3 regions of the Mesorhizobium sp. M0140 genome follow, and region 3 is predicted to be linked to each of the others. Evidence: riboswitches for the same ligand, from Rfam matches in the RefSeq annotation. Region 3 holds a riboswitch; each other region holds the start of a gene.
What was found. A riboswitch is a leader RNA that binds a small molecule or an ion and turns the genes downstream of it on or off. The one in region 3 is predicted to bind thiamine pyrophosphate.
Positions count from the first base shown of each region.

Region 1 (9,874 bases), on a different contig from region 3:
CAAGAGCAAGGCCGTGTCATCGTGCATACGCCAATGGCGGCGGTGGGTTAGTCCCCCACCGTTTTGCCATTTCTAGGCGCTTGGCCTTCCGTCGCCGCCAGCCCTTTGCCGTCTTGATATTGTTCATGAGCGGCTTCACGAGTGCGGCATCCCACCCCTTCGCCCCTACGATGCGTGTTGCGGTCTCACGGTTCGACGCGCTGCCGTCCGCTTCGTGCTTCAAGATGAGCCGGTAAAGCTCGCCCTTGCGGAACCGGCTTGGCGTGCGCCGTAGCGGCACGATAAGCGCCGGGTCGCCCTTGTAGCCAAGGATCGCCAGCACCGCGTCTATGTGCGGTAGCTGGTGAGCCAGGCTCGCCCCGTTGTACCGGATCGCGCCTGATATCTCCGAGCGCTTCGCCACCAGCGTATTGATGGCGTGTTCGTATCGGGTGGAACGGACGATGGGCGCTACTCTCGGCATCCCCGGATTTTATGGGAACCCACTCAAAAGCGCGTGCGGGAAGTTGGTGCTTTTGCTACATAAGGCCGCACAAGTGCATCCCCATGCCTGACTGGCAGTGCGCTTCGCCGCAGGAAGAGTCCCGTTACTTTCCCGGCCTGGCAGGCCAGCTTGTCTCGGCGCCGCTGAATTCCGATCTGCAAAGCGGCCTCATCCCGTCACGCCCTGTGAAAAAAGGGCAGGAGGGCTACGGCTTCCCTTTCAGCGTCAGCCGCTGAACGCTTGAGCCGGCTCTACGGCTATTCGGCTGGGGTTTTCCGAAGCTTTTCTAACACAAAGAGCTTGCCCTGGCGCACGGCGTACTCGATTGATTGCGCCTTCGCCAGATGTGCCGCAATCGCGCTGGCCAGCATGCAGCCCGTCCCGCGCATCGATCCGGCAAGACGCGGCGTGTCAAAGCGGACTGGTTCGTGATCGGGGCGCAACAGAATATCGGTTGATTGCGGTCCCGATGCATGGCCGCCCTTGATCAGCAGAGCCCGCGCGCCGGCTGCCAGCAATTCTTGGCCTTGCCACACTACGCCGTCCTCATCCACTGCCCGCTCCGAGCCAACAAGGAGTGCCAGCTCGAAGAGATTGGGGGTGACCAGACGGCAAAATGGCATCAGATCGCATTTCAGGGCGGCGATGGCGCCGGCTTCCAGGAGCGCCCGGCCTGACGTCGACGCCAGCACCGGGTCGAGCACTGCCGGCACCTGCGGATTTTCGCGCAGCACTCCGGCAACCGCAATGACGATCTCCACCGTGGCGAGCATGCCGATCTTGATGGCCGCCACTTTGTTGGCCTGCAACCCCGCACGCATCTGACCGGCCACCAGACCGGGTTGCATAGAGTGGATTTCCATGACCGCATGGTGCGTCTGCACCGTTAGCGCGGTGACAGCAAGGCAGGTGCGCACGCCAATGGAAGAGATCATCTCGATATCGCGTGCAATTCCAGCCCCACCGCTGGAGTCTGATCCGCCGACCACGAGCACATGCGGTTCTCGCCTCAGCGCCATGGCTTTGTCTTTTCGATCCATTCTCGCGTGCGCGCTTCGGGATCGGCATTAAACGTGATGTCGGTGACCACCGCCGCGGTGTCCGCACCGGCCTCGAAGACACCGTCGAGCCGGTCGGGGTTGAGGCCGCCGATGGCGACCAATGGGATCGGCGCCACCCTATGCTTCCACTCGCTGATCCGCTCGAGCCCTTGCGGCGCCCATCTCATCTGCTTCAGGATGGTGGGATAGATGGGGCCGAGCGCGATATAGTCGGGCTCGGCAGCGATGGCCGTTTCCAGTTCGAGATGATCGTGCGTGGAAAGCCCGAGCTTCAATCCGGCGTACTTAATCGCCAGCAGGTCGGCCGCAGCCAAATCCTCCTGGCCGAGATGGACGAAGTCGCAGCCTTCCTCGATTGCCGTGCGCCAATAGTCGTTGACGATCAGTTGGCAACCATGGACCGCGCAGACGCCGTTCGCGCGGCGGATTTCCGTCCGCAGCGTGGCCTCGTCCCTATCCTTGATGCGCAACTGAACCATCTTAACGCCAAGCGGCACCAGCCGTTCGATCCAGGCGGCGCTGTCGAGGATCAGGTAGAAGGGATCGAGCTTCATGAAAATACTGCCCTGCCGATGGTCGGTGTCGATGGTATGGCGACGTCGCGCGGTTCGAGCATTCCGGAGCTGAAAGCTTCACGACCGGCCTCGACCGCCTTGCCGAACGCGCGCGCCATGCCGACCGGATCGGCCGCCCTGGCGACCGCCGTGTTCAGGAGCACGGCGTCAAAGCCGAGTTCCATGACAGTCGCCGCGTGCGACGGCCGTCCGAGCCCCGCATCCACAATCAGCGGAACGCCCCGGAAATGCCCGCGCATTGAGCGCAGGGCCGGAATGTTGACCGGCCCGAGGGCGGAACCGATCGGTGCACACCAGGGCATCAAGACCTTGCAGCCCGCCGCAAGGAGTCGCTCGGCGACGACGAGGTCGTAGGTGGTATAGGGGAATACATCAAAGCCGTCCTCGCACAGGATGCGGGCGGCTTCGACCAGGCCGAAAACATCCGGCTGCAGCGTGTCATGGTTGCCGATCACTTCGAGCTTGATCCAGTTGGTACCGAAAACTTCGCGCGCCATCTTCGCAGTCGTGACAGCTTCCTTGACGGAGTGGCAGCCAGCAGTGTTGGGCAGGATTCTGACGCCGAGCGATCGGATCAACGACCAGAATTTTTCGCCGGCCCTGCCGCCTGCCATCTCACGGCGCAACGAGACGGTCACCACCGCCGTGCCCGATGCCCTGACCGCATCGGCAAGGATGGCCGGCGAAGGATACTGAGCCGTGCCGAGAAGCAGTCGGGAGGGAAGCGTCGTTCCAAGAAGGTCGAACATGCTAGCCGCCCTGCATGGGCGAGAGGATTTCAATCCGGTCGCCGTCGTTCAACTGGAATTCCGCCCGGTTGGCTTTGTGCACGAGGTCGTTGTTGACGGCGGTCGCGAGCCAATCGCCCTCATAGTCAAGCGCGGCAAGCAGCTCGGCCAGCGTGGTGGCGGCAACCTCATGCGCTTCGCCGTTGACCATCAGTTTCATGAGCAAGCTCCTTGGTTCTGTCTTGACTGAAAACCAGCTTGGCAGCCTGGCGCGCCATGGCGGGAGCCAGGAGAAAACCGTGACGATAGAGGCCGTTGATCGCGATGATTTCACCGTTCGTTTCGACGCGCGGCAAATTGTCGGGAAAGGCTGGGCGGACGCCGACACCGGTTTCAACGATCTCGGCCTCGCCAAAGGCCGGGTGGAGGGCATAGGCGGTACCCAGAAGCTCCATCATGGAGCGCGCCGTGATTGGTCCGGCGGACTGGCTTTCAATCATCGTCGCACCAACCATGAAACGGTGATCGGTGCGCGGCACGGCATAAAGCGGAAAGCGCGGATGCAGCAAACGGACCGGCCGCGACAGCGAGACATCAGGCGTGCGAAGGATCAGCATTTCGCCGCGAACGCCACGCAGCCTGTCATAGGCCGCTGCCATTCCCATGCAGTCTATCTGACGGGCGAAACCCGAAACAGGCCGGGCGTCGGCGCCGAAGCGGAACTCGACCCCCGTGGCCGCGAGCTTGTCATGAAGTGCCGCCATCGCCTGGCGTGGGTCGAGGTGAGCCTCGTCGGGGAAGAGCAATCCACGCCGGAAGCGGCCGGCGAGGTCGGGTTCCAGGAGCGCAATTTCATCTTCCTCGACACGCCGATAGCCCGTCGTGCGGCTGGCGAACCGGTCGAGCTCGCCCGCATCGCGCGGCGCGGCCAAGACCAGCGTTCCCCGTCGTGCTACCAAGCCTGGCGTTGCGGCGTCCCACCAGTCGGCGGCGTCGCTTCCGAGATCCAGCACCGGCTGCTCGGCGCTTTCACGCTCGCACCACGGCGCCAACATGCCACCGGCGAACCACGACGCATTGCCCCCAAGGGCAGGCCTTGTCTCGGCAACGGTAACCGCCGCGCCGCGTGCGGCGAACTCGAAGGCGGCGGTGAGGCCAGCAACGCCCGCTCCTTTGACCAAGAGCTTCATGATGGCTCACGTGGCTGAGGTATGAGCGGTGCGCCGGTCTCGTCCGCCGGCAGGTAGAGATCACCGCCCTCGCCGTATTTCGCCGCCATCGCCGCCATGCCCTCTTTCTGCGCCTCGGCGCGGATGTCGTGGGAAATTCGCATCGAGCAGAATTTCGGTCCGCACATCGAGCAGAAATGCGCCACCTTGTGCGCTTCCTTGGGCAAGGTCTGGTCGTGGAAGGACCGCGCGGTTTCGGGATCGAGCGACAGGTTGAACTGGTCCTCCCAGCGGAACTCGAAGCGCGCGCGGGAAAGCGCATCATCCCTGACTTTCGCTGCCGGATGGCCCTTCGCCAGGTCGGCGGCGTGGGCGGCGATCTTGTAGGTGATCACGCCGATCTTGACGTCGTTGCGATCGGGAAGGCCGAGATGCTCCTTGGGCGTGACGTAGCAGAGCATGGCGGTGCCGAACCAGCCGATCATCGCGGCGCCAATGCCTGAGGTGATGTGGTCGTAGCCCGGCGCGATGTCGGTCGTCAGCGGTCCAAGCGTATAGAACGGCGCCTCGTCGCAGACGGCGAGTTGCTTGTCCATGTTCGCCTTGATTTTGTGCATCGGCACGTGGCCAGGCCCCTCGATCATCACCTGGCAATCCTTCGCCCAGGCGATCTGCGTCAGCTCGCCGAGCGTTTCCAACTCGGCGAACTGCGCCGCGTCGTTGGCATCGGCGATCGAGCCCGGACGAAGGCCGTCGCCGAGCGAGAAGGAGACGTCGTAGGCTCTGGCGATGTCGCAGATCTCCTCGAAATGCTCGTAGAGGAAGCTTTCCCGGTGATGGTGCAGGCACCATTTGGCCATGATCGAGCCGCCGCGCGAGACGATACCCGTCACCCGGTCGACGGTCAGCGGGATGTAATGCAGCCGCACGCCGGCGTGGATGGTGAAATAGTCGACGCCTTGCTCGGCCTGCTCGATCAGCGTGTCGCGGTAGACCTCCCAGTTCAGATCCTCGGCGATGCCGTTGACCTTTTCCAGCGCCTGATAGAGCGGCACCGTACCGATCGGCACCGGCGCATTGCGCACGACCCAGTCGCGGATGTTGTGGATGTTGCGGCCGGTCGACAGGTCCATCACCGTGTCCGCGCCCCAGCGGATCGCCCAGACCATTTTTTCGACCTCTTCAGCCATCGACGATGTGACGGCGGAGTTACCGATATTGGCGTTGATCTTCACCAGGAAATTACGGCCGATGATCATCGGCTCGCTTTCGGGATGGTTGATGTTGGCGGGAATGATCGCCCGTCCGCGCGCCACCTCGTCGCGGACGAATTCGGGCGTGACGAAATCGGGCAGCGTCGCGCCGAAAGCCTCGCCGTCGCGCTCAAGCTTGCCGCGCAGGATCTCGCGACCAAGGTTCTCGCGGATGGCGACGAACTCCATTTCGGGTGTGATGATGCCGGCGCGCGCGTAGGCAAGCTGCGTCACCGCCTTGCCTGCTTTGGCCCTGAGCGGTCGGTGGCGGATGGGAAATTCTGGCGTCAGGCGTTCGCCCGTCGCGAATCCGTTGTCCTCCGGCCGGACATGGCGGCCGTCGCAGACCTCGACATCGCCGCGCGCCAAGATCCATTCGTGGCGAAGCCGGGCCAGGCCTTTTTCGATGCTGGTTTCGACAGCCGGATCGGTATAGGGGCCCGACGGATCGTAGACGGTGACGGGCGGTTCGCCGGCTGTCGGATGGACGGAGATTTCGCGCATCGGCACCCTGATCTGCGGGTGGATGGCACCGGGCTTGTGGATCTTACGCGAAGCAGGCAGCGGTCCCGTTGAGACGGCTGGGGTGAGGGCATTCATCTTGAGGCTCCTTTGCTCATGCATTGGAGACCCAGTTCTGTGCCGGAAGGATGAAAAGACGCTTCTGTCGACCTGCCGAAACAGGACCTCGGGCGTAAACTCCCGCAAAGCGCTTGCACCGTCCCTACGCCAGTATGAACTGGATCAGGTTCAACGGGTCACTGCGCCGCGAAAGCCAGCAGTATCTCAGCCCCTTGCCGGGACTCCCCTGGTGAATGCCTCAGGTTGAACGGGCCGGGGTTGTCTTGTCAAGCGCATGTTCGTCCTGCGGCGGCGGTGGGCGGCAATCAAATTGGGCCCAAATTGGGCCGACGGCCTCGCCACGGGTCGCGGAGAAGTTCCGCGGGAGATAGGGCAGGTGTGGCCAAAGCTGCATTTGCCTCGTCAAACTTGATGTGACATTGACGTAGACGGAACTGCTGCGTTTCAAGGATCTTAAGCCGTCAATGCCTGATCGGAACAGAACTGGTGGGCCGCCCGAACGCCCCACAAACATCGTGCTCTCGATCACCTCCTATTGTCGCCGGAAAAGGGGTGATCGACCAATCGATCAAGTCGACCGCTCGCTGAAGGGCGCCCTCGGTTTCAGCACGGCTGGGCGAAGTGGCAATGACATGTCCAATCCAGTCTCGGAAATCCCCCTTCCTGACGATCGGTGTCTTGGGTTCAACATTCAATTTGACCTCGGCCACACCTGATATAGCAGCTGCCTGAGTGTCGCCACCAATCCAGTCCAGGGTGCCATCTTGATCAGGAAGCAGGAATCGCGCGGCCGCAGTATGTGAATGCTTTTTGCGCAGATCCCATTCCTCGCCAATGACAAGCTTGATGTGCTCGGTGACGAGGTCGACACCGTAAGCTAACTGGACCAGTTGAGGGTCGGGCGCGCCACTAAGACGCGGATTGACTTCAATGACAACTGGACCGCGTTTCGTGCACCGGAGTTCAATGTTAGTTGGCCCCCAGCCAAGGCCGAGAGCCCGCAAACAGCTCAGCGAAACATCGGCGATGCGCTCACGCTCCTGATCGGTTAGCAGGGCCGGATATGTCACCTCACGTATGACGAAATGGGGGAGGGGACCAAAGTCATTGGCGCAAATCGCAACGACCTCATTCCCCATAACATTAATGCTATAGAACGGGCCCTGTGCGAATTCTTCGACGAGTATTTTCGGTGTAGACCGCCATATGTGCTTTCCGCCCAATAGATAGGTCGTATGTTCGGCTACGTCTTCGAGGCTGCGGCACAATCGGACACCGATGCTGCCGCTGCCTACTGCCGGCTTAAGAATCACGGGCAGGCCGATCTCTGCAGCCGAGCTTTCTACCTCCGCCGCATTCGTTGCCAACCGATAAGCCGGTATTGGAACGCCGGCCTGCGCGAGGAGTTGGCGTTGCTTGAATTTGTCGCAGCTTCGTTCAATCGATTCAGGGTTCGGTCCCGGTAGATCGAAATGCCGGCAAAGCTTGCCAACTGTCGCATAGATCGATTCATGGTCCCCGGCAAAGCCAGTAATGCCAGCAATGTCGTGGGTAGCACGCAGCCGCGAACATTCGCGGACCAACGCTTCGAGATTGCCAGTGTCGACACGGATTGCCTCAACGTTTTCCGCCGAAAGATAGTCGTACCGAGGTGGATCAGCCGTCAGAGTAATTGGATGAAGACCAAGACACTGAGCCGCTTGGACGTATAGCTGACCAGTACCCCTATGGCCTTCGACCAATATGAGCGCTCTTCTTCTTACCATTGCTGTTAATCCCGATGTTGCGTGCTGGCGGCGGTCCGAGGGTACCGGCGTCACTTTTATGGCCGTGCCGGACCTCAGACTCGCGGTGCCGTACCATTGTCAACGACTGACGGTTGTAAAAATCTTGTAAATTGATTTGAAGGATCTGTTGCAGCGTTGTTGATTAGGGCGGCGTCGGAGGCTTGCTCCGTTCAAACCAGGTTAGCTGGGGTTGGTGTGTGATCCCGTGGGCCTGGGCGTGACCTACCCCTCGGGTAGGGCACGCCAAGCCACATCAAACTCGCAGCACAAGAACATGCGCTCTGGTCATACCGGCTCATGGTGAGCCCTGAATCTGGAACCGGCCCGATGTGTAAGCAGCGAGTCGTCAAACGGCCCCATTCAATCATGGAGTCACATCATTTAAGATCGCGAAAGCTGTCATTGCGGGTTACGGAACTGCTTTCCGTTGACATTCGAAGATGCGATCGGGCGTCAGAACCGGATCGCGGACCGCCGCTTCCACCTCGGCGAGCCCGGCTGATATAATCAGGTCTGAGGCTGCGCGCCCTGTCGTTCCCAGCATTTACATTAGGCAGCCTTGCCAAGATTGTCCCGCTGCAGAACCTGCCTGAGCGCATCGACGAACGTCCGAATATCTGTCGTACTATGGGCAGGCGTAACCGTCACCCTGAACCGCTCGGTTCCCACCGGAACACTCGGCGCCAGAATTGGCTGAACGTATATTCCATGCTGATCTAGAAGCTGGCGGGACGCTTCCTTGCAACGGAATGGATCACCAATAAGCACAGGAATGATGTGGCTTCGGGTCGGCATGACGGGGATGCCCGCCTCTTTCAGCAGTCCGACTAAAAGTTTCGTTTTCCGGTGCAGATCAATTCGTTCTGAATCTGAATCGCGAAGATGGCGCAGCGCTGCCAGCGCACCAGCCGCTAGGGCTGGCGCAAGCGCCGTGGTGAAAATGAAACCGATCGAGAAGCTTCGTATGCTGTCAACAATGGAGGCAGGTCCGGTCACATAACCCCCCATCGAGCCGAACGCCTTACCTAGCGTTCCTTCGATGATGGTTGGACGATCCATGATGCCAAGTTCCGCGGCAATGCCGGCGCCTTTCGGACCGTACATTCCCGATGCATGAACTTCATCCAGAAACGTCATTGCGCCAAATTCGTCCGCCATGTCACAGATATCTTTGATCGGTGAAATGTCACCGTCCATTGAATATACCGATTCAAAAACAATGATCTTGGGTCTTGCAGGATTTACACTGCGCAGAAGCTCCCGCAAATGCGCAACGTCGTTATGCCGGAAGACGCGCTTTTCGGCCCGGCTGTTGCGGCATCCACTAATAATTGAAGCGTGGTTGTGCTCGTCAGAAAAAATAATTGTGTCCGGCATCAAAGATGCCAATGTACTCAATGATGAATCGTTTGAGCTGAAGCCGGAAACAAAAATCAATCCTGCTTCCTTATTGTGGAAACCTGCAAGCTCCCGCTCGAGCAACACGTGATAATGGTTGGTGCCACCAATGTTGCGGGATCCTCCCGATCCTGCGCCGTTGGCATCGATGGCGCGCTTCATTGCCGATAGCACTTTGGGGTGCTGCCCCATACCGAGATAATCATTAGTGCACCAAATGGTTATCTCTTTTCGGCCGTCGGGCCTATTGAGCCAGGCCTTTGGGAAGTTGCCAGACTGACGCTCCAGATCGGCAAATTCACGATACCCGCCACGGCCTTTGAGTTGCTCGATTCTTCCGGCGAAATACTGCACATAATCCAAATCAATCTCCTGTTGGGAAGCCGTTTTTCGGCGCGCTCAGTGCTGCTTCACAGCGCACCTGCGCCGGCCCATCGCGTCGCATCCCTCGACAAGCACCAGCAAGATTGGATTTCGACTACGCGCTTGATCTTGCGGGGGTTTCGGCCGCTCCAGCTAATTCGGGTAACGCGCCCCAAAGTGCAAGTGAAGAGAATGTTAAATCTATTTGTTACTGAAATGTTTGAAATTGCATAGTGTCGCAAGGGATTTCATAATTCTGGCCAGTCGTCGTTCGATTCCTGTCGCGGCCTTGTCAGAGCTGCGCTCGGCGGGCTTTCGGCCCGAGAGCCGCAATGCGCGAGGGCCGCGTCTTGTCGCGCAACAGCCCTTGAAGCCCTTCGGCGGCGAAACGCTCTGCAAACGCCATACGCAGCTTTTGGACTTGCTGGCCTGCCGGATCATCTTGACGGTGCCGTCGTCATCGTCGGTCCAGCC
Region 1 covers NZ_JAMYTM010000031.1:38,533-48,406, forward strand. The annotation lists gene NKJ37_RS25600 (helix-turn-helix domain-containing protein) at 1-51, shown strand, start outside; gene NKJ37_RS25605 (hypothetical protein) at 17-463, opposite strand; gene NKJ37_RS25610 (hydroxymethylpyrimidine/phosphomethylpyrimidine kinase) at 742-1,503, opposite strand; gene NKJ37_RS25615 (thiamine phosphate synthase) at 1,494-2,099, opposite strand; gene NKJ37_RS25620 (thiazole synthase) at 2,096-2,869, opposite strand; gene thiS (sulfur carrier protein ThiS) at 2,871-3,068, opposite strand; gene thiO (glycine oxidase ThiO) at 3,037-4,038, opposite strand; gene thiC (phosphomethylpyrimidine synthase ThiC) at 4,035-5,870, opposite strand; TPP riboswitch at 5,974-6,090, opposite strand; gene NKJ37_RS25640 (ATP-grasp domain-containing protein) at 6,314-7,618, opposite strand; gene hemA (5-aminolevulinate synthase) at 8,189-9,400, opposite strand.
Region 1: another riboswitch for thiamine pyrophosphate. It lies ahead of thiC (phosphomethylpyrimidine synthase ThiC); the one in region 3 lies ahead of thiB (thiamine ABC transporter substrate binding subunit).

Region 2 (9,874 bases), on a different contig from region 3:
TCTCGGCCTCGAGCGCACTTGCCTGGCGCGCGGCATCGCCGCCAAGGCTGCGCGGGCGCGGCAGCGGCACCTTGATTTCACGCACGATGCGGGCCGGGCGCGCCGACAGCACATAGATGCGGTCGGACAGGAACACGGCTTCGCGCACGTCATGGGTGATCAGGAGCGCCGTCCAGCGATGATGCCGCCACATCTGTTCCAGCCAGCGCTGCATGGCCGTGCGGGTCAGCGCGTCGAGCGCGCCGAACGGCTCGTCGAGCAAAAGCATGTCGCGTTGCTGCACCACCGTGCGCAGCAAGGCCGCGCGCTGGCGCATACCGCCGGACAGTTGCGCTGGAAAATGCCGCTCGAAGCCGGCAAGCCCGAATTCGGCAAACAACGGCGCAACGCGCACCCGCGCCGCCTGTCTCCTCATGCCTTGGACTTCGAGCCCGAGCGTCGCGTTGTCGAGGATGCGCCGCCACGGCATCAGCGCGTCACGCTGCGGCATGAAGGCGAAATGCCTGCCGTGGTCGTCGAGCGGCGCGCCGTCGAACAACATCTCGCCCTCGCCATGCTCGGCGCCGGTCAGAAGCTGGAAGAGCGTCGATTTGCCGGCGCCCGAGGGTCCAAGGATCGAGACGAATTCACCAGCGCCGACGCTAAGCGAAATATCGGCCAGCACGTCGAGCCCACCGAACGCCTTGCGCACATACCGCAGTTCCAGCCGGCTCATCGCCAGGCTCCCTTCCCGGCGGTTTCCTTGCCGGCCCGCTCCCAGGGCATCGCAAGGCGCTGCAGCAGTACAGTCAACCCGAACAGGACAAGGGTCAGGGCAGCGCTCACTCCGACGGCGGCAAGAACCAGGTCAGGACGGAAATTGTTCTTGACGTTGAGCATGTAGATGCCCAGCCCCTTCGCGGCCCCCGCATATTCGGCGAAGATCGCGCCGACCACGGCGTAGGTGATGGAGATCCTCAAGCCAGCGAAGAAATAGGGCAGCGCCGAAGGCAGCCGTGCCAGCACGAAGATGCGCCAGCGCCCTGCCCCCATGGCGCGCAGCATTTGCCCGATCTCGGCCTCGGTCGACTCATAACCCTCGACCAATGCAACCAGCATCGGAAAGAAGGTAACCAGCGCCACCAGCATGATCTTGGGCGCCAGCCCGAAGCCGAACCACAGCACCACCAGCGGCGCGATGGCCACCAGCGGCAAGGTCTGGCTGACGATTAAGACGGGAAACAGCGCACGCCGCAGCGGCTGGAAGAAGTCGACCAGCATCGACAGCACGAAGGCGGCGCTGAGCGAACAGGCAAAGCCGAGCAGCGTGGCGCCGATGGTCGGAATGGCGTTGTCGGCCAGCGCCTGGCGATTGAGCAGCGCTTGCTCGAAAACGCGCGACGGCGCCGGCAGTATCGTCGGCCTGATGCCGGAATAGGTGGCATAAAGCTCCCACGCCACTAGGAGCAAACCGACCGAGATCATGGCCGGCATTGCCTTGACAAGAAGGCCCGCGATCGGGCGCGAAGCGAATGATGATGAGACCACGGGAGATAACCTTTGACGGCCGCGCGGAGGCGGCGGCAGCTTCAGACAGCCGACGGGCTGTTGGCCGAGACCGTGACGTCGAGGGTTACGTGGCCGGCGCCTGGTCCGAAGCGGCAGAAGGCCTCGTCCAGCGCCGAAAAGATCGCACCGGCATCACCGCGCAGTTTCGTGCAGAAATGCTTGGAACGCTCATAGACGCCGGACTGCTTGAGAAAATCGATGCAGCCGTAGATCTCGTCCATGTGGTCGTCGGTGCCCATCACATAGAGCGAGAACTGCGCCGCCGCCGGCTGGCCGGTGGCAGCAGCATTGCGCACCGCCGCGATGGCCGCATCCTTGCGCGGGCCGAGTGGCCCGACAGGCCCGCCAAGTGCATCGGAGCGGCAGATCGGATCATCCGGCTCGCCAGGGCACCCGCGCGAGATGGTGGCCGACAACACGCAATGTTTGCCGCTACGTGCCGCCGCCACGAAGAGGTCGCGCATGGCGGGAAACAGCACTTCGGGCGACCCGACCAGCAAGGTCGAGATGTCGTCGGTCTCGATCCTGAGCTTGTCGCGCCAGGGATCGAGCGCACCGAGCGCGCCAAGAATGACACCGACGAATTCGTCGGTCATGGGGTATAGGGAAATCTGTGCGCCTGAAAACATCGCCCGCCTCGCTCCGCTGGTATTACCCAGATCAGCTTCTAGGGTCTGTGGGCTTGCCGCCCCCGTCTCAGCCCCGACCGTACGGAGCACCCCTGTGGATGTGCGCCTTAAAGCATCATTCGAGTTCAAGGGAAAGCCGTTTTTTCAGAGCACTGCGCCAAAAGCATTGCGCCAGTCACGGTGCGCCTGAGCGGAATTTTGTCGGGAACCTTCGCCGCCGCGACCGGTTGTCCCCACAGTCGCAACGCGATCACTTTCGTAGAAAATAAGCGACGACTTCACAGAAATGGAGACAAACCATGTTCATGAAAATCCTCGCAGCTTCGGTTCTCACCATTGGTCTGGCCACGTCAGCCATGGCGCAAAGCGCCGGCAGCAACAACGCAAATGGAAGCGGCAGCGGCAAGTCGGTGACGGTTGAGCCGAACACGCCGGCTTCCCCGAATACGATCGAGCCGGACACTGTCGACCCGGGCACGACCAACAGCACGACTGGCACGGTAGGGGACATGAATTCGAACGCGGATCAGAATTGCCCGACCAACCCGCAAGGCGCGCAGCCGGACGCCGATGGTAACGCGACGGCGCCAACGGTAAACGATAATCATTGTGGCAAGTAACCACGTCGCAAACGGATGAAGCCGCTGGGCATCGCCCAGCGACTTCATCCGTTTTTCTGGTCCGCAGCACTCGCTTTGCCGAACAGCCGGATTTCTGGAGCGGGTCTCCCGGCGGGCGGGCGCGAAAATAGGTGTTTCGAATTGAGCAGCCGTTTGAGCACTCTACCGTAGGTAAAATACAGGACCCGACCGTTGGCGAGATCAAATTCCACTGTTCCCCACCGCCTGACCGGAGCCTTTCCTGTGCAGGGCCCCAGCCTTCTGATCTGGAATCCCAGCCTGACTTTGCGCGTTCCGATTTCAAGATAGATGCCTGGCAGAAGGCCAAGCACATGCCATAGCCGTACAACATGCTCGACCGACATGGCCGGCGAGATTATCAGGTGGCTGGGCTGAAGCCGCGCCCAGACGAAATCGCCTTTCGGCTGCGGCATTCCTGACAACAGCCCCCGGCAGTAGGTCGGCACCGCCTCGCTCACCAGAATCCGCATAGCGGTTGCCGTGCTGTCGACCAGGGCTTCTCTCGATGTCCAGTCAGCTTCGGAAAACGGCACCTGCCCGAGAATGTCACCCTCGTCAAAACCGGCGGACATCTTGTGGAGCGTGACGCCGCCATGAGCCGCATGCCGGCCGTCCACGGCCAAGCGCTGGATCGGGTGGGGCCCTCGATAGTCGGGGAGCAGCGCCGGGTGGAGGTTGACCCCGCCTTTGGAAAAATGGCCAAGAACCTCTTGAGGGATCAAGACAGGCAAAGTGTAGCAGACCAGCACATCGGCGCGGACGTCAGACAATTGCCGACCAAGCGCATTCCAATCGTAAGGACGGCCAAATTCGATCAACTTGACAGGCGTGTTACCGATAAACCGCCTGAGCAGCAGCTTGCGTTGAAGCCTTCGCCGGAAATTGCCAATGCTGAAACCGGTGGGACGACGCCGGAACCCGGGTACGATGATCGCGCCAATTGCATTTCCAGCCTCTAGCCAGCCGGCGAGCAGAGGCCCCGTATAGTTAGAGATATCGAGGACAAAAACGGCTGTGATCGGCTCCGAGTGATCGGTCGATTCGATCGGCCTCATCTTCGGCGGCTCAAACGGGCCGACAGGTCAGGGCGAGCTTGTCAGGTCGGCTGAGTGGAAGGCGATGCCAAGGCAGTGACAACCGAAAGACGCTCGCGTTTTACAAACACTGGCTTTTCGTAAACTTTTTTCACGGCCCGTCTCCCGAAATCAACTCTTCCTGCGCAGTTGGACCGCGATACGGCAGGCTGTCAACCGCCTGACCGTGTTTGCCTACCGCATCCGCATTCGCCGTTGACGAAGGTGTTCGAAGGGCGCTTTCGCACATTGGTGAAAGCTCGATGGCTTCACCGACGCGACAAGCCGCGCTGACCGAAAGGGGTTTGGATGCGATGATCTGCTCGACGACACCGTCGAGCAGCAATGCAGGGCAAATCGCAGTTGCAAATCTACGAAACCGCCGTCTCGCGAACCGGCAGCTTCCAGCCTGGCCTGACGAAGTGGCAGGTGTATCCGTCGGGATATTTCTCCAGATAGTCCTGATGCTCGGGCTCGGCTTCCCAGAATGGACCAACGGGTGCGACTTCGGTGACGACCTTGCCCGGCCACAGGCCCGAGGCATCGACATCGGCGATGGTGTCCTCGGCAACGCGCTTCTGTTCGTCGCTGGTGTAATAGATCGCCGAGCGATAACTCGTCCCGACATCGTTGCCCTGGCGGTTGCGGGTCGTCGGATCGTGGATCTGGAAAAAGCGTTCCAGCAGCGTGCGAAAGCTTATGATGGCCGGATCGAAATTGATCTCGATGGCTTCTGCGTGGGTGCCGTGGTTGCGGTAGGTGGCGTTGAGCACGTCGCCGCCGCTGTAGCCGACACGGGTGGAGATGACGCCGGGATAGCGCCGTATCAAATCCTGCATGCCCCAGAAACAGCCGCCGGCAAGGACTGCACGTTCGGTCGAAGTCGCCATGTCACGTCTCCTCAAAAGCAATTCCAGGAAAAGTGTGTAGCGGTTTTCCGTCTGGAATTGCGTAAAAGCAAGTGGTCTCGCCATAAATGGGCATTGTCACCTGCTTCGTCCAGCGGACGCGGTGGATCTACTTCAGTTGCTCGTTTGGGCGAGCCTGTCGATCAAACCCGGTAGCTTCATGCCAGGCGGAATGGCGGCAAAGCTGATCGCCACCGGTGGTGCCCTGAGCGACCAGTCGAAAAGAACGGTCTTGACGGGGATGTTGCCCAGCCACGCCAGCAGCCGAGGTGGCACGCCGCTCCCGGGCCAGACCAGGAGCATGCCGTGATCGCGCAGCCGCTGGCTGGTGATCCAGGGGGCGAGCCGCATGTCGAGGTCGGTGAAGATCGACGGCTTGTCATAGGCGTTGAGGCCCGCCAGCAACGCGATGCGGGTATCGCCGCCGACGATGTCGAGCCGACCGGGCACCGCCGCGTGCCAGACCGCCTCGGCTTCGTCCGAAATCTGCCGCGCTGGCCAGCAGACGGCATCCATGCGCCCGCGCAAATTGCAACTCGTCCAGCGGATGCCCGCATAGGCACCGGACATGCCGAGGATGCAGGCGAACGCGCAGATCGCCAGCCGTCGCAGTTCGACGGCGCCGAGCCGATGACCCAGCAAGGCGAGCGCCACAACGCCGACCAGATTGTACATCGGCGCGCCCCACGCCTCGCCGGCGCCGGTGAACAGCGAAGCCACCATGACAAGCACCGCCGGACCAAGCCCCATCCACACGAGATAGACCAGCGCGCCGCGCTCGATGGGCTGTTCCGGCGCGGGCGAACGCCGCAACAGCCCCGATATCGCCAGCACCAGCAATAAGCCGCAGAGCCCCGCCATTTGGACACCGATATAGTAAAGGCGGGCGCGGTGGACCAACACCCATTCATCGCGGCCGGCGACATAGGTCAGCGGCAGGAAATCGATGCGGTAGAGCTGGACGGCCAGCGGCGCGGCGACGGCGAGGAAAACCGCGAGCCCAAGCCAGGGCCAGGGCGTGGCGAGCCGGTTGCGTGCCCGTGTGTCCGACAACAGCCAGATCGCCCCGAAGAGCAACAGCAACCCGGTGGAAAACTTGGCATAGAGCCCGACGCCCGACACCAGTCCGAGCGGCAGCCACCAGCCCGGCCCACCGCCACGGCCCGCACGCCACAGCAGCCAGCAGATTGCGGCCCAGAAGGGCATCTGCGCGTAATCATGATTGAACTGCGGTGTCGGCCAGCCGAAGAAATACAATGACGGCATCAAAAGCACGGCGGCCAGCGCGCGGGTTCTCCCGAGCATGTCGCGGGCCAGCAGGTAGACGAAGACGAAGGTCGCCGAGACGACAAGCTGGGCGAGCAGATATTGCGGCCAGCGGAACGATCCGGTCAGAAGATGGCTGATCTCGAGCAGCCAGCCGGGGAGCTGCGGATGCTTGTAGGTCAAAAGCACCCATTCGCGGCCCCACATGAAGCTCTCGACGACATCGCCGGGCGGGGCGGCATCGACAAGCGCCGGAACCACGGTCCAGCACAGGATCTGCGTCAGGCATAAAAGCGCCAGGCCGGCTTCTGGATAGCGCATCAGACCCGGCCAGATCGACGACTGCCGCCAGTCGCCTGGAACAGAACTGCCGACCGGCAGCCAACCGTTCATGGGTTCGTCGATTCGCGTCATGCGGTGGATAAATCACACCGGACGGTTTTACGAACAGCCCAGAACTTGAAGCTTACGAAAATGTATACTTGGCCGACCATTGCAAAACCAAGATTGAGGCAGAGTTTCGCGCCACCATGCCGCCTCTCCCGTCATCACATGCCAGCAAGACAACAATGGAACACGCCATCCCGCAGCACCCTGAACATGCCGGGCATGGCGCCTTGGGCGTGATCGCGGCAGGTGTCGCCTACGCCTGACCGGCTCCCGTCCCCAAAAAAGCATCCAGGATTTGAAAAATGCGCCACCACCATGCCGTCATTCATTACCGTGCGCTCGATTTCTGGATGGCCCGTGCGGCCGTTCTCGTCATCATCTGCCTGCAGCTTCTGGTCATCAACAATCTCTCATTCGGGCCGCGCTGGGTGGCGCCCGCGCTGGAGGCGGCCCTGCTGCTGCCCTTGTCGGTGGCCACCGCCTGGACACAGGCCGCCACCCGAAAGGCGGTCGAGGACCACGAGTGGCATGCGATCGGCCAGTTTCGGGTCATGATCCGCAGAACAGCCCTGACCATGACCGCCATCATCAGCATCATGAATTGCGGTTCGCTGGTCCTGCTGGTGCGTGCCTTGCTGGAGGGCCATGCCGGCAACAGCGGTACGACGCTGCTGATCGACGCACTCAACATCTGGGTTACCAACGTCATCGTGTTTGCCTTGTGGTTCTGGAGCACCGACCGCGGCGGTCCGCCGACCTGCGGCCTCGTCAAGCTCGCACAGGCCGATTTCCTGTTCGCGCAGATGACGTTGAACGACCGTGAGCTTCGAGATTGGCTGCCCGGCTTCGTCGATTATTTCTTCCTCGCCTTCACCAATGCGACCGCATTTTCGCCCACCGATACCTTGCCACTCTCCCAGCGCGCCAAGCTGCTGATGATGGCCGAGGCCATGATCTCGCTGCTGACCATCGCGCTGGTCGCGGCACGCGCGGTCAACATCCTCGCTTGATCGGCCCGACACGCGAAAATAGCCCGCCCGGCGAACCGGAACGGGCTATTTTGGGTTGTCTTCGATGATTGGAATGCAGCGCCGAACTAGTGGCGCTTGCCCAGCCTGTAGCTGTTGCCGCCCAGCAGGTTGACGCCGAGCCCGCTCAGGATGTTGTTGCCGCTGAGCACGTCGTTCAGCGCGGTGATCTTGCCAAGGTCGATGGATGGCGAAACATTGATCAGGCTGCCCGAATTGCCTCCCCAGCCGCCCGAACCTCCGCACCCACAACCTGCCTCGGCGGCTCCAACGGACGATGCAACTGCAACAGCGGCTAAAATAACAGTGAACTTGTTCATGAAAGCTACTCCCGTTTGATGATGGAGATGGCTTCCGTCTTCTGTGGTCTACCTCTTGTTTAACAATATATGAACACTTCATCCGCTCAAGTCTTTATCTGGTTTCGGTGCATCAATCAAAAATTAACAATAATCATTATGCATAACCGACATGATTAACTTGCTTGTGACAACGGGCGATGACGAGACCGGTCAGATCGAATGCCGCTCAGCAATAGCCGATCGGAAATACAAAAAAGCCGCCCCGGCGTGAGCCGAAGCGGGCAGCGGTCGTTTCTGGAAATGAGAGCAGCGCCGCGCCAGGTTGCCTGCCTCGGTAATTCCGAGGCAGTAGCCAACAGACGACGCGGTGCAAATAGCTACTCCTCCACCCCCGGCTTGAATCTCCGCACCACAAACTCGAACAGCACGTCCGAAATCCACATGGCGCAGACGCCGATCAGGAAGGCAGCCGCCAGCGTGGTGGTGTCGTCGGCGGGATCGGGCATCGGCAGGCCGGCGATCCTGGCGTAGGAAACCGCCGGCAGCGTCAGGTAGGCCGCCGCAAGTGCGCCGCAGATCGGCGAGGCCACCATTTCGCGCAGCTTGTAGCGATGCCGCGACAGCGCGCGCAGAACGCCGCCGGCGAGACCGGCCGCCACGACCGGTCCCTTGATGCCGAGCAGGTCGAAAAGATCGTTCATCATGGCCTCCAGCCGCAAAGTTTCTGGCCCTTTTCGTTGTGAGCCAGGATCGCCGCCACCGACGCATCGGAAAGGGTCGCCGCCTCTGCCCTTGTCGGGCGGAGGGGATGCCCGGCCGCGCAGAACGACCCGCCTGATTTGGTGCAGCCGGCCAGCAGGAGCGAGAGCGCTATGATTTTGACCATCTGGCCAGTCTCCCCCTGTTGTCGTCCGGCGCCCGGCCGGCGACGGCATCGTCGATCTTCTGGGCTTCGGTGCGCGCCGCTGCGTCGGCCGCATCCTGCCTGGCCTTCTGGCTGGCCTTGCCCTTGGCATAGGCCGTCCAGACACCGGCAAGCGCGGCGCCCATTGCCAGAAGATACGGCCAGGCCTGGCCAAGCAGCGCGAGGGCGAGTGTTCCCATCTCATGTCTCCTTGGCCGGCGGCGCGACCATGCCGCGCGGCCCGTCACGCACCGCGTTGATGATGATCTTGGCAAGGGCAATGGCGCCGCTGATCTGAAGCGCGGTGCGGTCGCCCACCCCGAGCAGCGTCCAGTCGAAGCCGGCGAGCGCGCCGCCGCAGATGATGGCGATCAGCGTGTTGAGGAGATTGTGCAGCGCATTGGTGTTGAACCATGTCATTGAAACAGGCTCCCGAAAAAATCGGCGACCCGATGCCGGAAGGCCGCGAGCGCTCCGGCCATGAGAACGAGGATGCCGGCCGCGGCAGCCGTCTTGCCGCCGGGCGCCGGCTGCACGGGCTGGGTCGCCGGCATCACATCAGCCGATGTCTCGACCCTGGGCGACGCCGGCGCGGCCACCGGTGCCGCGGGGCGCTGCGCCGACATCAGCAGGGCCTGAACCCGCACCGACCTGACACGATCGGACCAGCCGCGCCCGAATGTTGCCCATGTCGGCAACCGCTTGAGGAACGCCAGCCGCGCATCGCAAAGCGCATCGATGGTGACGCCGGCCGGCTTTGCCTTGGCCGCCGCGACGGTGACCGGTCCGATCCGCCCGTCCTGCGCAACGCCGACGGCCGCCTGCAAATATTTGGCCGCCCGGCCAGGCCCGCTGTTGACGGCGAAATCGAACACCGCATGGTCGACGCCATCGGGCAATTCGGCGCCGAGCACAGCGTCCCAGTAGAAGCGGCGATAAACGGTGGCGACCTGCGCGTCGCTGATCGCACGCAGATCCGCCTTCGTCGCGTCGGCCTTCACATAGCGGCGGAAGCTGGCAAGCGTCACGCCCTTCATGGTGGCGCCGCCGGGGTCAGCCGGATTGTCCGACCACCCGCCTTCCGATTTGAGAACAAGCGCAAGCGCCCGCGCGAAGTTGCGGTCCATGGTGGTTCCTTTGATGATTGAACTATGGTCGGGGAGACCGTGGAGGAACTTCACGGTC
Region 2 covers NZ_JAMYTM010000027.1:72,111-81,984, forward strand. The annotation lists gene NKJ37_RS24215 (ABC transporter ATP-binding protein) at 1-715, opposite strand, end outside; gene NKJ37_RS24220 (ABC transporter permease) at 712-1,473, opposite strand; gene NKJ37_RS24225 (YkoF family thiamine/hydroxymethylpyrimidine-binding protein) at 1,569-2,177, opposite strand; TPP riboswitch at 2,168-2,281, opposite strand; gene NKJ37_RS24230 (RodZ family helix-turn-helix domain-containing protein) at 2,477-2,797, shown strand; gene NKJ37_RS24235 (formyltransferase family protein) at 2,842-3,873, opposite strand; gene NKJ37_RS24240 (hypothetical protein) at 4,004-4,237, opposite strand; gene msrA (peptide-methionine (S)-S-oxide reductase MsrA) at 4,263-4,781, opposite strand; gene NKJ37_RS24250 (ArnT family glycosyltransferase) at 4,914-6,458, opposite strand; gene NKJ37_RS24255 (hypothetical protein) at 6,758-7,465, shown strand; gene NKJ37_RS24260 (hypothetical protein) at 7,552-7,803, opposite strand; gene NKJ37_RS24265 (hypothetical protein) at 8,163-8,486, opposite strand; gene NKJ37_RS24270 (hypothetical protein) at 8,486-8,671, opposite strand; gene NKJ37_RS24275 (hypothetical protein) at 8,656-8,889, opposite strand; gene NKJ37_RS24280 (hypothetical protein) at 8,891-9,109, opposite strand; gene NKJ37_RS24285 (glycoside hydrolase family 108 protein) at 9,106-9,816, opposite strand.
Region 2: another riboswitch for thiamine pyrophosphate. It lies ahead of NKJ37_RS24225 (YkoF family thiamine/hydroxymethylpyrimidine-binding protein); the one in region 3 lies ahead of thiB (thiamine ABC transporter substrate binding subunit).

Region 3 (9,874 bases):
TAAGACCCTCCAGATTGGTCGAAGCAGCTTGGTCAAAGCAAGAATGCGTCGGCCATATCACGACAAAAGCGGCGGGCCGTCAAAGACGGCTCGCCGCTCGATGTGTCTCATGGGCCGCGGACCGGCCCGCCTCATGGATTACTTCGAAACGTCTTGGCCGAAATAGGTGTCGGAGATCTTCTTGTAGGTGCCGTCGGCCTTGATGTCGGCCAGCGCCTTGTTGATCGCGGCGACCAGCTCCGGATCGCCCTTGCGCACGATGACGCCGGAATAGTCGGCGTTTTCCTCTTGCGCGGCGATCCTCACATTGGCGTCCGGCTTATGCTTCTTGAAGTCGAGGAACGACAGACTGTCATTGATCGTGGCGTCGGCGCGGCCGGTCAGAAGCAGCTGGATCGACTGGTCGAAGCCATCGGTGCCGACCAGTTCGGCGCCGTTCGTTTCGGCCAGCTTGCCGAAATTCGAGGTCAGCGACTGCGCCGACTTCTTGCCCTTGAGATCGGCGAAGCTCTTGATGTCGGTGTTGTCGCCGCGCACGATCAGCACCGCCTTAGAGGCGATGTAGGGATCGGAGAAGTCGTACTTTGCCTTGCGGGCGTCGGTGATGCCGACCTGATTGATAACGGCATCGTAGCGATTGGCGTCGAGGCCGGCGATCAGTCCATCCCACTTGCCTTCGAGGAACTCGGCCTTGACGCCAAGCTTGTCGGCGATCGCCTTGGCGATTTCGACGTCGAAGCCGACCAGTGCACCGGACGTGTCATGGTAGGTGAACGGCGCATAGGTGCCTTCCGTGCCGACCTTGATGACACCGGCGTGCTTGATCTGGTCGAGATTGGCGCCGGCATGGCCTGCAGTGACAGCCAGGGCCTGCAGCGTTCCGGCGATGATGAGCGACTTGAGCCATTTCATTTTTCTGTGATCCCGTCCTTGGCCGGCTGGCCGGCATATTTGTGAGCGCTGGAAACTGACAGATGCAAGCCGAAAAAATAAGGAACAGAATTTCAAAAACAACCGGTTTATGAAACCTAATTCTCCAAATGGCACTTTCTGCTCGTCATCGCAGCCATCACGAACCGTCCTGGGAATCCTTCAGGCAACACAATCCCGCCGCCACGGTCGCGGAACCTTTCCCGCGCATGGCAGTTCTGGCTGTTGTAGGGCACGACGCCGCCATTTCAACCCGGGCGCCAGCCAAGTTTGCAAAGTCATCCGCACCACCCAGGGAGCGCCTCATGATGGAAGACACGGCAGGACGGATCATGGTCCGCGCGGCAATGAAGGCTCCCTACCTCGAGCGTGACGAAGAGCATCGGCTTGCATTGCTCTGGAAAGAGGACAACGACCAGAACGCGCTGCACAGCATCACCGTCGCCCATATGCGGCTGGTCATTTCCATGGCCTCCAAATTCCGCCATTACGGCCTGCCGCTCGGCGACCTGGTTCAGGAGGGTCATGTCGGACTGCTCGAGGCCGCCGCCCGCTTCGAGCCGGAGCGCGAGGTGCGGTTCTCGACCTATGCGACATGGTGGATTCGCGCCTCGATGCAGGACTATATCCTGCGCAACTGGTCTATCGTGCGTGGTGGCACCAGCTCGGCCCAGAAGGCGCTGTTCTTCAATTTGCGACGCCTGCGCGCGCGGTTGGCGAATGGCACGGAGCCGCTCTCCAACGCCACGCTCTATCGCGAGGTGTCGGAGGCGCTTGGCGTCTCCGAAGCCGATGTGGCGATGATGGATTCGCGGCTCTCGGCGCCCGACTCCTCGCTCAACATGCCTATTGCCGACGATGCGGGTTCGACCGAGCGCATGGATTTCCTGATTTCGGACGATCCGCTGCCCGACGAGATCGTCGGCGACAAGATCGATGTCGCGCGCCGCTCGCTCTGGCTGAGGGAGGCGCTTCGCGCGCTCAACGCACGGGAGCTGAGGATCATCGAGGAACGGCGGCTGAACGACGAGGGCGCCACACTCGAAGCGCTCGGCGAAACGCTCGGCATCTCCAAGGAACGCGTCCGCCAGATCGAGGCCCGCGCCATGGAAAAGCTCAAGGTCGCATTGGTGAAGCAGAATCCGGAGTTCATGGCGACTGCCGCCTGAACGGCAGGCGTCCAGCGGCGCCTACTTGTCGGTGACGATCTTGACCTTGTCGCCGGCCGAAACCGCGGCACCGGGCGACAGCGCATTGAGGACGCGGAACAGGTCGAGCTTGCGGTCGACGCCGACCATCTGCGCCGAAAGCGAACCCATCGTCTGCCCAGGCTGGACGGTGACGACGCGGATGTGCAGCGGCTTCAGCGCCGCCTTTTCGGCAGCGCTCAAAATCCGGAACGAGCCGCTGACCGAGCGGGCGATCGTATCCAGCGACGTGCTGGCGGAAGGGGCAGCGGTCAGCAGCCGGTAGACCTGGCCGCCGGCGCGGATCACCGCAATGTCGAACTGCCACCCTTCGGCGACGGCATGCGCGGTCGCCGCCTCATTGCCGTTGATGGTTTCCTGCTTGACGCTGCTGTCGACAAGACCAGCCACCCAGCCGCTGCGGATATAGTCCGTCAGCGCCCGGTTCTTGTCGATGGAGACGCCATCGAAACGGATCGCTATGTCGCCGGGGCCGGTGGCCGTCACCGCTGCCGCCGAATTGTCGATGATGAAGCCGTCCGGCACCGTGAACGACACGCCAAGGCCCGGATGCAGGAAGGTTTCGCCGCGCACATAGCCTTCCTCGGGCGTGTCGCCATAGAGCAGGCCGTCTATGCCGGCGAGGAAGGAATCGCGGTCGCGCGTGCCGACGCCCGGCGCGCCGAACTGGCGGGCATGGCGCTGCGCCAGATCGATGCGCTGCGGCGTGTTGGGGTGCGTGGCCAGGAAGTCCAGGCTGGCGTCGGTGGCGCCACTGATCGAGCGGAAATCGGTATAGGCCGACATCGACTGCAGGAAGCGGCCGGCGGCGAAAGGATCGTAGCCGGCCTCGCCGATCGACTTGATGCCGATGGCGTCGGCTTCCAGCTCCTGGTTGCGCGAAAATTGCGCCAGCCTCAGCTTGCCGCGGATCAGCGCCGCCTTGGCGGTCGGGCTGTCGCCGAGCACGTCGGAAACCACCTTGGTCGCCAGGCCTTCCTCGGCCTCCAGTTGCTGGCGCTGCAGGCCGTGATTGGCGGTAACGTGGCCCATCTCATGCGCGATGACGGCGGCAAGCTCGGCCGAATCATTGGCCAGCGCCAGCAGGCCGCGGGTGATGTACAGATAGCCGCCCGGCAGCGCGAAGGCGTTGACGTTGGGCGAATTCAAAATGGTGATGCGATAGGTCTGTGTCGGGTTGGCGGACACCACCGTCAAACTACCGACCACCTTGGCGACCATGCGCTCGAGCTTGGGGTCGGAATATTCACCGCCATAAGTCGCCAGGATGCGCGGGTGCTGCGCCTTGGCCAATGCGGCGAGCTTGTTGTTGGCGCCGACATTGTCCACCGTGATCGGCTTGTCGGAAGGCTGGAAGCCGGATTCCTGAACTTCCGGTGGCGTGAACATCTGGCAGCTTGCCAACGCCACGGCAAAACCGGCCAGCGCGAGAAAACGCGCCAGCGGTTTCATTCCCAATGTGTTAGCGCCGATCGCCAGAACGGCTTCCTTTCGGGTCCCGGCGCATGACCACGAAAATCGGGGGCGATCTTCGGAATGTGTCATGCGCTATCTCAAACTGCTGCAGCATCCGTTGCCCGTCCCTTAGGGCGGGCGGCGGATACTGCAGGCAAATCACGGCCTGTGCCGGACCGGTAGGGCGACCTAGCCACACTCCCCCGGTCATGGCAAGCAAACGCCACATCGCCTGGAGCCGGTTTGACCGTAAATTATGTCCGCTTCCGGGCAACATCGCGTGATGTGGAATATCCAGCACCCGCGCCGATATAGCGTCGGAACGCCTCCGGACCAGCCCCGGTGAAGAAATCATCAGCCTTGCCGGTTGCGGCCACCAACCCATTGTCGACAAACACCATGTGCTCGCCGATGCGGCGTGCATCCTCGGGCTGGTGGGTGACAAATAGCACCGTCATGGCGCGTTCGGCATGAACGGCAGCAACCAGATCCAGCATCTCGTCGCGCAAAGCGGGTCCGAGCGAAGCGAAGGGCTCGTCGAGCAGCAACACCGGTCGGTCGCGCACCAGCACGCGGGCCAGTGCGACGCGCTGGCGTTCGCCCCCGGAGAGCTCGCGCGGCAGGCGTTTCTCCTTGCCCGCGAGACCGGTGCGCGCAAGCGCCTCGGCGACCGCGGCGCGGTCCGCCTCGGTCAGTCCCAGGGAGGGCGAGCGGCCGAGCCCGACATTCTGCTCAACGGAAAGATGCGCGAAGAGATTGTTCTCCTGGAACACCATCGACACCGGCCGCGCCGAGGCCGGCTCGGCGCTGACATCGGCCCCGCCGATCAGCACGCGGCCCGATTGTGGGGTCTCGAAGCCGGCGACCAGATTGAGCAGCGTCGACTTGCCCGAACCGCTCGGACCCATGATGGCGGTGATCTTCGCCGTGGCGAACTCGACGTCGAAGACAAGTGGCGCATCGCCATAGCTGCCATAACTGAACGACACATTGTCCAGCCGCACCGGCGCGCCCTTTTCGAGCCTGTTGGCCGCCCTCTCACGCATCGCGGACCTTCTCCCTTCCCAGCCAGTGCGCCGCCACGATCAACGCGAGACAGACGAGGCCGAGCAGCAGTGCCAGGCCGGCGGCATCCTCGGTGCGGTAGCTGCCCATCCGTGCCAGAAGAAGGTAGGGCAATGTCTGCACGGAATCACTGCCGAACAGGGCAATGACACCGAGATCGCCGAGCGACAGCGCCATGGCGAAAGCGAAGGCCGTGGCGAGCGGTCGCCGCAGCGACGGCCAGTCGACCAGCATCAGCCGGTTCCAGCCCGCAATGCCGAGCAGTGCGCAGAGCCGTTCGTGACGCTCGCTCGCCGCATCATAGGCGGGACGCACGGCGCGCAGGGCGAACGGCATCGCCATCACCGCATTGACGGTGACGACCATGACCGGGGCGATGGCAAAGACATCGCCGGCATGGCGCAGCAACAGGAACCAGCCGGCGCCGACGACGGTCGGCGGCACGACAAGGACAAAACCGGCGCCTGTATCGGTGGCGCGTTCGAGCAGTGTCTTTGCGCCGGCACGGCGGTTCAGCGCCAGTGCCCGCCGCGCCATGGTCAGCGCCAGCGACAGCATCACCGAAAGCAGCGCCGACAGGAAGGCGAGCGCCGCGCTGGTCAGCGTTGCCTGCCGGACAGTGGCCTCGCTGGCCAAACGGCCGAGGTCCGCACCCAACCCGGCCACCACGGTTGCCGCCATCGGCCCAACGACGAACAGCAGCGCCAGGATGATGACTAGCGCGTTCAACCAGGTCTCGCTCCGATTGACCGAGAGATAGCGGCGTTGCGCGACCGGCAAATTGGTGTCGCCGACCACATTGGCGCCCAGGCGCGTCAGGGCCAGCACAACGATAAAGGTCAAGGCGATCTGCAACAGCGTCAGTGTAACGGCCCGCGCGGGATCGAAATCGAAGCGCAGCGCCTGGTAGATGCCGACCTCAAGCGTCGTCGCGGCCGGCCCGCCGCCGAGCGTCAGCACGATGGTGAAGGATGTGATGCAGAGCATGAACACCAGCCCGGCGACGCCGGGCAGTGCGGCGCGCAGCGTTGGCCATTCGATCAGCCGGAACGCCGGCCGCGCCGCCATGCCGAGCTGGCTCCCCAACCGCCATTGGTCGGCCGGTATGGTCTGCAGCGCCTCGAGGAACAGCCGCGTCGCCAGCGGCAGGTTGAAGAAGACATGGGCGACGAGGATGCCGGACAGGCCATAGATGCCCGGCCAGCTTCCCCCGCCCATCACAGCAAACACGCCGGCGAAATAGCCGGCACGGCCATAAAGCGCCAGAATGCCGAGCGCTGCGACAATAGCCGGCAGCGCCAACGGCACGGCGAATATCTGCAGGATGAAGGCGCGACCGAAGAAACGTGGATGTCGCGACAGAGCGCGCGCCACGAACAGCGCCGGGATGACCGAAAGCAGCGTCGAGAGAGCCGCTTGCCAGAGCGTGAAGCGAATGACGCGAAGCAGATAGGGATCGAAGGCTGCCCAGGCGCCCGAGAAATCATGGGCGCCCTCGAAAAGCAGGCCAGCAAACGCGCCGCCGATCAGCAGCGCGATTGCGGCGAGCGCGAGGGTGCCAGCAGTGATGCGGGGGTCAGACGCGCGTTGCACGCTGGACCACCATTCTTTCCATCGCGGCAATTACAAAGGATTGCGTTCCTTGGCGCCCCCCTCTGTCCTGCCGGACATCTCCCCCTCCAGGGGGGAGATCGGCCGCCACCCATGCTTCCGCTAGTCTCCAACGTTGCCGGACTATAACCAGCAACGACGCTGCCAATCTCCCCCCTTGAGGGGGAGATTGCCGGCAGGCCAGAGGGGGGTGGAGTGGCGCGAACATCAAAAGAACTCGCAAGCCTACTTGCTCATCACCGCCAGCCACTCATCGACCCAGGCCTTGCGGTTGGCGGCGACCTCGTCGGGGCTGAACAGCAAGGTCTTGGTCGGCTTGACCAATTTGTCGAAGGCCGGATTGAGCGGCTTGTCGGTCTTGCCGGCCGGGAACATCCAGTTGGTCTCGGGGATGGCATCCTGGAATTTCGGCCCGGTCATGAAGGCGATGAACTTGGCCGCCAGCGGGTTCTTGGCCCCCGCCGTGGTGATACCCGCGACTTCTATCTGCAAATACTCGCCCTCCTCGAACGACGCTGCCTGATAGCGCTCTGTCTTCTCGGCGACCATGTGGTAGGCCGGCGACGTCGTGTAGGACAGCACCATCGGCGCCTCGCCCTTGGTGAACAGCCCATAGGCCTCGCTCCAGCCCGGCGTCACGGTCAGCACTTTCGCCTTGAGCTTGGCCCAGGCCTCGGGCGCCTTGTCGCCATAGACCGACTTGACCCACAGAAGCAGACCGAGGCCCGGCGTGGAGGTGCGCGGATCCTGGATGACGATCTTGTCATCGGCACTGCCCTCGACCAGTTCTTTCAGGCTTTTCGGCGGGTTCTTCAGCTTCTCGGAGTCGTAGACGACGGCGAAATATCCGTAGTCAAAGGGGACAAAAGTATCGTCGCTCCAGCCACCCGGCACGTTGACATCAGTTACGCCGCCATGCGGCGCGAACAAGCCTGACGCCTTGGCATCGGCGGTGAGATTGGTGTCGAGGCCAAGCACGATATCGGCCTTGGTCGACGCGCCTTCCAATCTGACGCGGTTGAGCAGCGCGACGCCGTCGGCGACCGAGACGAACTCGACATCGCAGCCGCATTCGGCCTCGAACTCCTTCTTCACCACGGGACCCGGACCCCAGTCGGCGGTAAAGCTCTCATAGGTGTAGACGGTGAGTTTGTCCTTGGCCAAGGCCGGTCCGGACAGGACCACGGCCATTGCTGAGACTAGAGCGTATAAATGCGTGCGCATCGGCGCCTCCTTCGTTCGAATTGAAAGGAATTGAGGCGTCGGACTGTCCGAAACGTCTAATCCCTCCGCCGGTACAAACCGGATCAGGTTCAGCGGGTTGGCGAGACTGCCTCTCAGCCGGTCCGCGAAGATCGCGTCCGGCACCCCGTTAGAGCGTTTCGACACATAGGCCGGGCCGATCCCCCATGCAAGTGGGAGTTTGCCGCCTTCCGTTTCCCGTGCCGGGCTGGTAAGGGCCACACGATATGAGCACATTCACCATCCTGCTTGGCGGCGATCTCATCCGCACGCCACGGCTCGACCGCCAGGCCGAAGGCTCCCGCGTCATCGCCGCCGACGCCGGCATCGGGCATGCGCGGCTGCTGGGTCTCGTGCCCGAACTGTGGGTGGGCGATTTCGATTCCGTGCCAGCCAAGCTGCCTGACGATCTCGCTTCCGTGCCGCGCCGGACCTTCCCGGCGGAAAAGGACCAGACCGATGGCGAACTGGCCATTGCCGCCGCACTCGAGCGCGGCGCGACCCGCCTGGTGCTCGCCGGTGCTTTCGGCGGCAAGCGCGCCGACCACGCTTTCCTGCATCTGGCGCTTGCCCTCCGGCTGGCCGAGGCCGGGACTGATGTGCTCCTGACCAGCGGCGCCCAGGAGGGCATTCCCCTGCTGCGCGGAACGGCCGGCTTCGACTATGCCGATGGCACGCTGTTTTCGGTGCTCGGCTTTTCCGAGCTCGCCGGCCTGACCGTCACCGGCGCCAAATGGCCGCTGAACCACGTCAAGGTGGCGTTCGGTTCGTCGCTGACCATCTCCAACGAGGTCAAGGGCCGCCTCGAAATCGCACTGGACCATGGCCGCGCGATGCTGCTCGCTCATCCCTATCCCTTACCTGAAAGCTGACATGGCCCCGCCTCTTCTCAACCTCGACGGGATAAAACTGACCTTCGGCGGCACGCCGCTGCTCGACGGCGCCGCCTTGACGGCTTCGGCCGGCGACAAGATTGCACTGGTCGGCCGCAACGGGTCGGGCAAGTCGACCCTGCTGAAGATCGCCGCTGGCCTGATCGAGCCGCAGGACGGCGAGGTGTTCCGCCAGCCTTCGGCAACTATCCGCTATTTGCCGCAGATGCCGGACATGGAGGGCTTTGCCACCGTCCGCGCCTATGTCCAGGCCGGGCTTGGCCCCGCCGACGATCCCTACCGAGCCAGCTATCTGATGGAGCATCTCGGACTGTCGGGTGAGGAACGTCCGAATGATCTGTCGGGAGGCGAGGCGAGGCGTGCTGCCCTTGCCCGCGTGATGGCGCCGGAGCCAGACATCCTGCTGCTCGATGAGCCGACCAACCATCTCGACCTCTCGGTCATCGAATGGCTGGAAGAAGAACTCATCCGCACCTCCTCGGCACTGATCGTCATCTCGCACGACCGCCGCTTTCTCGAACGTGTGTCGCGCGCCACCATCTGGCTCGATCGCGGCCAGACCCGCAGGCTGGACAAGGGCTTTGGCCATTTCGAGGAATGGCGCGACCTGGTCCTGGAGGAAGAAGAGCGCGAGCAGCATAAACTCGGCCGCCAGATCGTTCGCGAAGAGCATTGGCTGCGCTACGGCGTGACGGCGCGGCGCAAGCGAAACATGCGCCGGCTCGGCGAGTTGCAGACCATGCGCCAGCGTTTTCGCGGCCATCGCGGTGCCGAAGGGTCGGCGACCATGGTGGCGAGCGACGCCGCCGAGTCCGGCAAGCTGGTGATCGAGGCGAAGAACATCGAGAAGAGCTTTGGCGATCTCACCGTGGTCAAGGGGTTTTCGACCCGCATCCAGCGCGGCGATCGCGTCGGCCTGGTCGGGCCGAACGGCGCCGGCAAGACGACGCTCTTGAAGATGCTGACCGGCGAGATGAAGCCGGACGCCGGTTCGGTGCGGCTCGGCACCAATCTGGAGATCGCCACGCTCGACCAGAAGCGCGAGGCGGTCGACCCGCAGGAGACGCTGGCGCAATATCTCACCGACGGGCGCGGCGAGAACCTCGTCATCAATGGCGAGCAGCGCCACGTCGTCTCCTACATGAAGGATTTCCTGTTCAAGCCGGAGCAGGCACGCACGCCGGTGCGCGAGTTGTCCGGCGGAGAACGGGCACGGCTCTTGCTGGCGCGGGTGCTGGCGCGGCCGGCAAACCTTCTGGTGCTCGACGAGCCGACCAACGATCTCGATATGGAGACGCTGGAACTGCTGCAGGAACTGGTCGCCGGCTTTGCCGGCACCGTCATCCTGGTCAGCCACGATCGCGATTTCCTCGACCGCACCGTGACCAGCCTGATCGCGCCGGATGGTGAAGGCCGCTGGATCGAATATGCCGGCGGCTACTCCGACATGCTGGCGCAGCGCGGCGGCAC
Region 3 covers NZ_JAMYTM010000003.1:156,578-166,451, forward strand. The annotation lists gene NKJ37_RS04480 (amino acid ABC transporter substrate-binding protein) at 139-912, opposite strand; gene NKJ37_RS04485 (RNA polymerase factor sigma-32) at 1,236-2,099, shown strand; gene NKJ37_RS04490 (M48 family metalloprotease) at 2,121-3,590, opposite strand; gene thiQ (thiamine ABC transporter ATP-binding protein) at 3,848-4,639, opposite strand; gene thiP (thiamine/thiamine pyrophosphate ABC transporter permease) at 4,632-6,251, opposite strand; gene thiB (thiamine ABC transporter substrate binding subunit) at 6,495-7,493, opposite strand; TPP riboswitch at 7,537-7,651, opposite strand; gene NKJ37_RS04510 (thiamine diphosphokinase) at 7,739-8,383, shown strand; gene NKJ37_RS04515 (ABC-F family ATP-binding cassette domain-containing protein) at 8,385-9,874, shown strand, end outside.